2 linked regions of the Dongshaea marina genome follow. The protein of the gene in region 2 binds, or shares a complex with, the protein of the main gene of each other region. Links are inferred from orthologs where the notes say so. Each region holds a gene or a part of one and is shown on either strand. Other genes may lie near its edges. The genes, in order: DB847_RS00985 and panD.

Evidence for each region.
Region 1: the proteins of panD (region 2) and DB847_RS00985 are in contact, whole or in part, in a crystal structure (PDB 4CRY), measured with the Escherichia coli proteins. The link is inferred for Dongshaea marina from one-to-one orthologs.

What each region holds. Positions count from the first base shown.
Region 1 is NZ_CP028897.1:193,110-196,130, reverse strand. Bases 330-3,021 are described here. They hold DB847_RS00985 (acetyl-CoA sensor PanZ family protein), read left to right. Parts: upstream 330-1,328; coding sequence 1,329-1,715; downstream 1,716-3,021. Other genes in these bases: dut (dUTP diphosphatase), read left to right, coding at 2,955-3,021; coaBC (bifunctional phosphopantothenoylcysteine decarboxylase/phosphopantothenate--cysteine ligase CoaBC), read left to right, coding at 1,766-2,974; DB847_RS24135 (YkgJ family cysteine cluster protein), read right to left, coding at 973-1,227; DB847_RS00990 (murein hydrolase activator EnvC family protein), read left to right, coding at 330-969. Outside these bases: more of DB847_RS00990, read left to right, coding at 1-329. UniProt on the Escherichia coli protein: Controls both the activation and catalytic activity of PanD in a coenzyme A (CoA)-dependent fashion.
Region 2 is NZ_CP028897.1:1,209,668-1,212,824, forward strand. The notes cover bases 322-3,149. They hold panD (aspartate 1-decarboxylase), read right to left. Parts: upstream 2,012-3,149; coding sequence 1,631-2,011; downstream 322-1,630. Other genes in these bases: DB847_RS06025 (LysR family transcriptional regulator), read left to right, coding at 322-531; DB847_RS06030 (hypothetical protein), read left to right, coding at 662-1,312; panC (pantoate--beta-alanine ligase), read right to left, coding at 2,047-2,910. In the rest of the region: more of DB847_RS06025, read left to right, coding at 1-321. UniProt on the Escherichia coli protein: Catalyzes the pyruvoyl-dependent decarboxylation of aspartate to produce beta-alanine.

The sequences.
Region 1 (3,021 bases), 1.0 Mb from region 2 along the record:
AATAAAGAGATCCAACAAACGGATCAGCAGATCGATGCAACCGGCCGAAAGCTCCACCAGCTTGAGCAACAACAGACGGCTCAGGAGCAGCAGATCGATACTCTCAAGAAAAAGACTCTGGCCCTGGAAAAAGAGAGCCAGCACCAGAAACAGCAACTCGCCAAACAGCTCGATGGCATGTATCGACTAGGAAATGGTGAGTATCTCCAGTTGATGCTCAATCAGCAGCGCCCGGATAGTATTGAGAGGATGCTGGGCTATTACAGCTACTTCAATAAAGCCAGGGTCACCCAGTTGCAAAAGCTGGATAAAACCATGCAGGAGCTGGCAGACAGCCGTCAGCAGCTAGTCATAGCGAATCAGAATCTTGAGCAGCTTCAACAACAAACCCGCAGCGACCAACAGCAGCTGGAGCAACAAAAGGAAAACCGCGAGCGTGTTGCCAGCAGGCTACGCAAAGAGCTCAAAGGAGAAACATCTAGTCTGGGGCAACTCAGACAGGCCGCCGGTTACCTGGAAAAGCAGCTCAAACAGGAGCAACAACGTCAGCTCCAGCTCAAGAAGAAAGCCCCGATGGATGGCCTGCGTCGTTACAAAAAGAGGTTACAGTGGCCGATTCGTGGCAGGCTTCTTCACCTCTTCAATACCAGTAACTCCAACCAGGTTCCCTGGAAGGGGATCGTCATCGCCACCAAAGAGGGCGCACCGGTCAAAGCTATCTACTCCGGCGAAGTGCTGTTTGCCGGCTGGCTGCAGGGCTTTGGTATGGTGCTGGTGATCGATCACGGCAAAGACTATATGAGCCTCTATGGCTACAATCAGTCTCTGCTCAAAAAAACCGGAGATACGGTCAAAACCGGTGAGACCATTGCTTTAGCTGGTCGCAGCGGTGGCCAGAGCCGCAGCTCCCTCTATTTTGAGATCCGTTATAAGGGACGCGCCGTCAACCCCCTGAGCTGGTTGAAGTAGAGCCTACAGAGCCGTCAATTTCTCCCATAGACTTAAACGCTCCAACGCCTCCTCACGGCACACGCCACAATTTTCGGCTGAAGGGGTAAATTCTGAGCAAACCCTGGGACGTTCCGGCTGACCGAACAGGCGACATCCAAGCTTCTGATCCAGGTGCAGGCAGGGCTCTCCTGCAGGCTTACCATCAGGCAGTCCGGGCAGGGGACTGGATATGCTGGGTGCAATACAGCAGGCTGCACAACCGGGGCGACACTCCATAAATACTCTCTTAGAACAAAAAACAGGCGGATTATAACCAGATCCGCATCACAGTTCATGATAAAATCCCCAACAATTTTGTGTGAGGTAAAGAGTGCATCATGCGTCTGACAATTCATCACTTAAATGAGATCCCTACAGAGCAGCAAACATATGTAGAAAAGATGTTTGCCTCCCCGGAGCAGGCGAGCCACTGGCTGAGCCTGGGACTCACCATCCATTTAGCAATCTTCAATGAGAAGGGCGTCGCCATCGCCCTGAGCGATCGTGAGTCGATTCGCTTTCTCACGGTGCGCGATGTCACCCGTCGACGTGGTGTTGGTCGTTATCTGCTTGAGCAGCTCCAGGTTTGGATGCGCGATCAGGGTTACCCGAAGATAACCATGGATCTGGCCTCCCTTGAACCACAGCCAGCCAGTGAACTGAGAGCCCTGCTCGTCAATCAGCAGTTTGAAGCCGATGGCTCCTGCTATCAGCTCACCCTGTAACCTAAGTATTGCTCCATCAATAAGGTAGCTCACTCATGCCATCAAATAACATGCAGCTTAAAAACAAGAAAATTCTGCTTGGGATCAGCGGAGGAATCGCGGCTTACAAGGGGCCCGAACTGGTGCGCCGACTGCGTGAGCAGGGTGCCGATGTCCGGGTCGTCCTGACTCAGTCCGCGAAAGCGTTTGTCACCCCACTCTCTTTGCAAGCCGTCTCGGGACACATGGTCTCAGACAGCATGCTGGAGCCCGAAAGCGAAGCCGGCATCAACCATATCGAACTTGCCCGCTGGGCGGATCTGGTATTGATCGCACCGGCCAGTGCCAACCTGATGGCTCGCATGGCGATGGGGATGGCCGATGAGCTGCTACCTACCCTGTGCCTGGCAACTCCCTCCCCAGTTGCCGTCGCTCCTGCGATGAATCAGCAGATGTACAGCCATCCGGCAACCCAGCATAATATTGAAATTCTCCGCCAGCGTGGTGTCACCATCTGGGGACCAGCCAGTGGCGAGCAGGCCTGTGGTGACTATGGCCCGGGGCGAATGCTGGATGTTCCTGAGCTGGTCAGTGAGGTTTGCCAATACTTTTCATCCGGGGCACTCAACGGAGTCCGCCTGCTGCTGACCGCGGGACCGACCCGGGAAGGGATCGATCCAGTGCGTTTTCTCTCTAACCACAGCTCCGGGAAAATGGGCTTCGCCCTGGCTCAGGCCGCCATCGCTGCGGGTGCCGAGGTCGAGCTTATCGCAGGGCCTGTCAACCTGCCGACACCACCAGGCGTCACCCGAATCAATGTCGAAAGTGCCGAGCAGATGAAACAGGAGGTTCTATCCCGCTCAGCTCAGGCCGATATCTTCATCGGCTGCGCTGCGGTCGCCGACTACCGCCCGGAGCAGTGTGCTGAGCAGAAGATGAAAAAGGATGCCGAACAGATGGTGATCCGCCTGGTGCGTAACCCGGATATCATCTCTTTGGTTGCTGCCAGTGACAATCACCCCTTTACGGTAGGATTTGCGGCAGAGACCCAGGATGTGGAACAATACGCGGTCGACAAAATGCGACGCAAGAATTTAGACATGATCGCTGCAAACGATGTTGCAAACCCCGAACTTGGGTTTAACAGCGATCAAAATGCACTGGCCGTGTTCTGGGCCGATGGCAAGGCGGAGCTGCCTCAGGCAGGCAAACAGCAGCTCGCTTCTCAACTCATTGCACTCATAGCTAAAAGATACAAAGATGAAACAGATCGAACTTAAAATCCTAGACGACCGTATCGGAACCCAGTTCCCTCTTCCTCACTATG
Region 2 (3,157 bases):
TTATTCAATCATGAATTAGATTTCTTTATCTGTGACTCACGGTCTATTAATCACATTCCTGATCCGGAACGGTTCGTTACAAATAAAGTAGCAACATTTCCTCTGATATCAGTCACATCTCCAGATGCACCATTCCTAACAGCTGGGGTGGATCTATTATCATGCCCCTGGGCGCTTCCAAAGATTGGTTATCAGTATATGAATTACATTCCGGAGCGTGTATTCATGATGCTGAAACAAATTGGAAAAATCCGTTATGGGATCGATGACTTAAATACTTGCATCGAACTTGCTAAGTCTGGGCAGGCATTGACAATAACAACAAGGTTTATGGTCAAAGATGAAATAGATAATGGTGAGTTAATTGAGTTTTCTTTACCTTTAGAGCAGTTTAGAGAGCATAGTCTCTCTATTTATTCGCTACGCTCCAGGACATTGTCTCACACTGGGAAGGAGATGCAGGCTTTCCTCAAGAGTTGTATTTCATCCTGGTTTTGTGATTTGGAAAGTCAGTTATCTACAACCTGCTGATACACAGATGGGTTGTCTGATGGTGTTTTATTTATAACTGAACACGATTAATATATTCCTGGAGTTAAGGTGCTAATCCACCTTATGATAAGGCGTACATTTTTACATATTTCAGCTCCGGGGAGTTATTATGGCGGATTATGAAAATGGGTCAGAAACCCTCTCATCTTCCAATGGTGGATTCGGATGGGGAGATGCTAACATTTCAATAACAGCTCAAAATAAGTGGAGTATTTACAATGGAATAAATCAGAACCTGACAGCTGGCTTCAAGTCCATGAGCGTGTTTGGTTTGAATCATAGCCTTAATTTGGGTGGTGTCCTATCCATGGGGACTAATATAAAACTCACAATGCATGCGGGTTATAAATATACTATGGATAAATACTCCTTTGACTTGAAGGTAAAGGACGAAAGAGCGATTGCTGAAGAGTTTGAGACAAAACTACAGAGCTCCGTACTAATAAGCGAGTTGACAGAGTTTACGGCTGAGCGAAGTCAGATAGCACTTAGTGAAATAAATAGTATAACTAGTCAGGTAAATGCTGTTAATTTGAATGTTGAGACTAATTTTCAGAAAATAGAAGATGACGTCAATAGCATAAGAACTGTGGTGTCGGATATTGAAGAGGTTACCTCGTCAATTGAGAAAAAAGATATGCTAGTTCAAGAAAATATAAGTGAAATTAAAAACACTGTATCAAAGATAGAGGAGGTGACTAGTAAGATAACGACAGTTGATATGGATCTTAAAGATGCTCAAGTAATCTTAATAGCTTGATATTTTTAGTGAATATCTTCTTGAGAAAAATAATCTGCTCTCGACAGATCTCTAAATATTGAGTTGGCTATACTAGCGTTGCTACATCTGCGAGAGTTAGCTGAGTCCTATCGTTACTATTTGAATAGTCAACTCTGCTATGGCTATTGAGGCAAATTTACACCTTTAGCTGAGCAGCGATGATGTTAAGAGCCTGTATGTTGACATTAGCAATCTAAGTTTGTTTTTCTGGAGGGAGTGAAACCGAGTCGGCAAGGTTTTTTATTTGGGCAAAAAGAGAGGGCAACCGAAGCGAGCACTTCGATTGCCTTTTTATGGTTAAGCCAGCTGAACCGGGATGTCGTAGCTGGTACGCTCGATCTGGTTGTCAGCGTTGAGATAAACAAGCTTGGGCTTGTGGGTCTTGACCTGTTGCTCGTCCATGGGGGCGTATGCACAGATAATGATCCGATCGCCTACGGCGGCCTTACGGGCAGCTGCGCCGTTCAAAGAGAACATGTGTGAGCCACGCTCGCCAGAGATGGCGTAGGTTGCAAAGCGCTCACCATTTTCGATGTTATAGATTTCGATCTTCTCATACTCGACGATCCCTGCGGCATCCAGCAGATCCTGATCGATGGCACATGAGCCTTCATAGTTGAGGACGGCATGAGTAACGCGAGCCTGGTGAAGCTTGCCTTTGAGCATGATTCGTTGCATATCTGTTTCCTGTTGATTTCAACCGCAAGGCGGGACTATAGCTCATTTTGTGGACAAAGGTCCACAACCATATTATCGATGAGGCGAACCTCACCCAGGTAAGCGGCCATCAGGATTACGGCCTGCTGGCTGGTTGGCTGGAGTGGCTCAAGAGTCCGGGCATCGACGATATCGATGGCGTCGGTTTTAAAGCCGAGTGAATCCAAAGTATCTGCCGCCTGCTTTGCCAGTGGCTCAGCCTGCCGCTCAGCTGCCAGCTCTTTGCTGATATTCCGCATCACTCGGGCCAGCTGAGGCGCAAGCTCCCGCTGCTCAGCAGTGAGCAGGGTGTTGCGCGAGCTCAATGCCAGGCCATCCTCAGCCCGAACCGTAGGGACGCCGATGATCTCTATCGGCAGGGCCAGATCTTCGGTCATGGTACGGATAAGAGCCAGCTGCTGGTAATCTTTCTGGCCAAAGCAGGCGATGTCGGGTTGTACCAGGTTAAACAGCTTGGTGACTATGGTGGACACGCCGCGAAAGTGGCCGGGACGCAGCGCCCCTTCAAGGAGCTCACTTAAACCCGGGACTTCCACAAAGGTGTGGTTTTCACTGCCTTTGGGATAGATGAGGGAGGCATCGGGCGTAAACAGCAGGTCGGCCCCAGCGTCTTGCAGTTTTAGCTGATCCTGTTCGAGGGTTCTCGGGTAGTTTTCCAGATCCTGTGAGTTGTTGAACTGCATCGGGTTGACAAAGATGCTGACAACCACACGCTCGGCATTTTGACGTGCCTTTTCCACCAGGGTCAGGTGTCCCTGGTGGAGGTTTCCCATGGTCGGGACAAAGGCGATTGTGTCCCCGGCTTGTTTCCATTCCCGGATCTGCTGGCGAAGAGCGGCTGTATTTTCAGTAATAAGCAAAATTCTTCTCCTTAGAGCACTTTCATTGAATCAGAATGATGACCCTGATGAAGGTCTCGTGTTTGTCCAATCCTCGTTTTAGTTAAGTCAACTTGTTGTGGCTCTGTCACAAGGTATCACCCTGTTGCTAGTCCACAAAAATCAGATGAATCCTATGGAGGATTGGATTTTTCTGTAAGCGCTCTAACTAAAGGAGTGCTCGGCTCCGGGAAACTCTCCACTGGCGACTTGGGCGACATACAGGGAG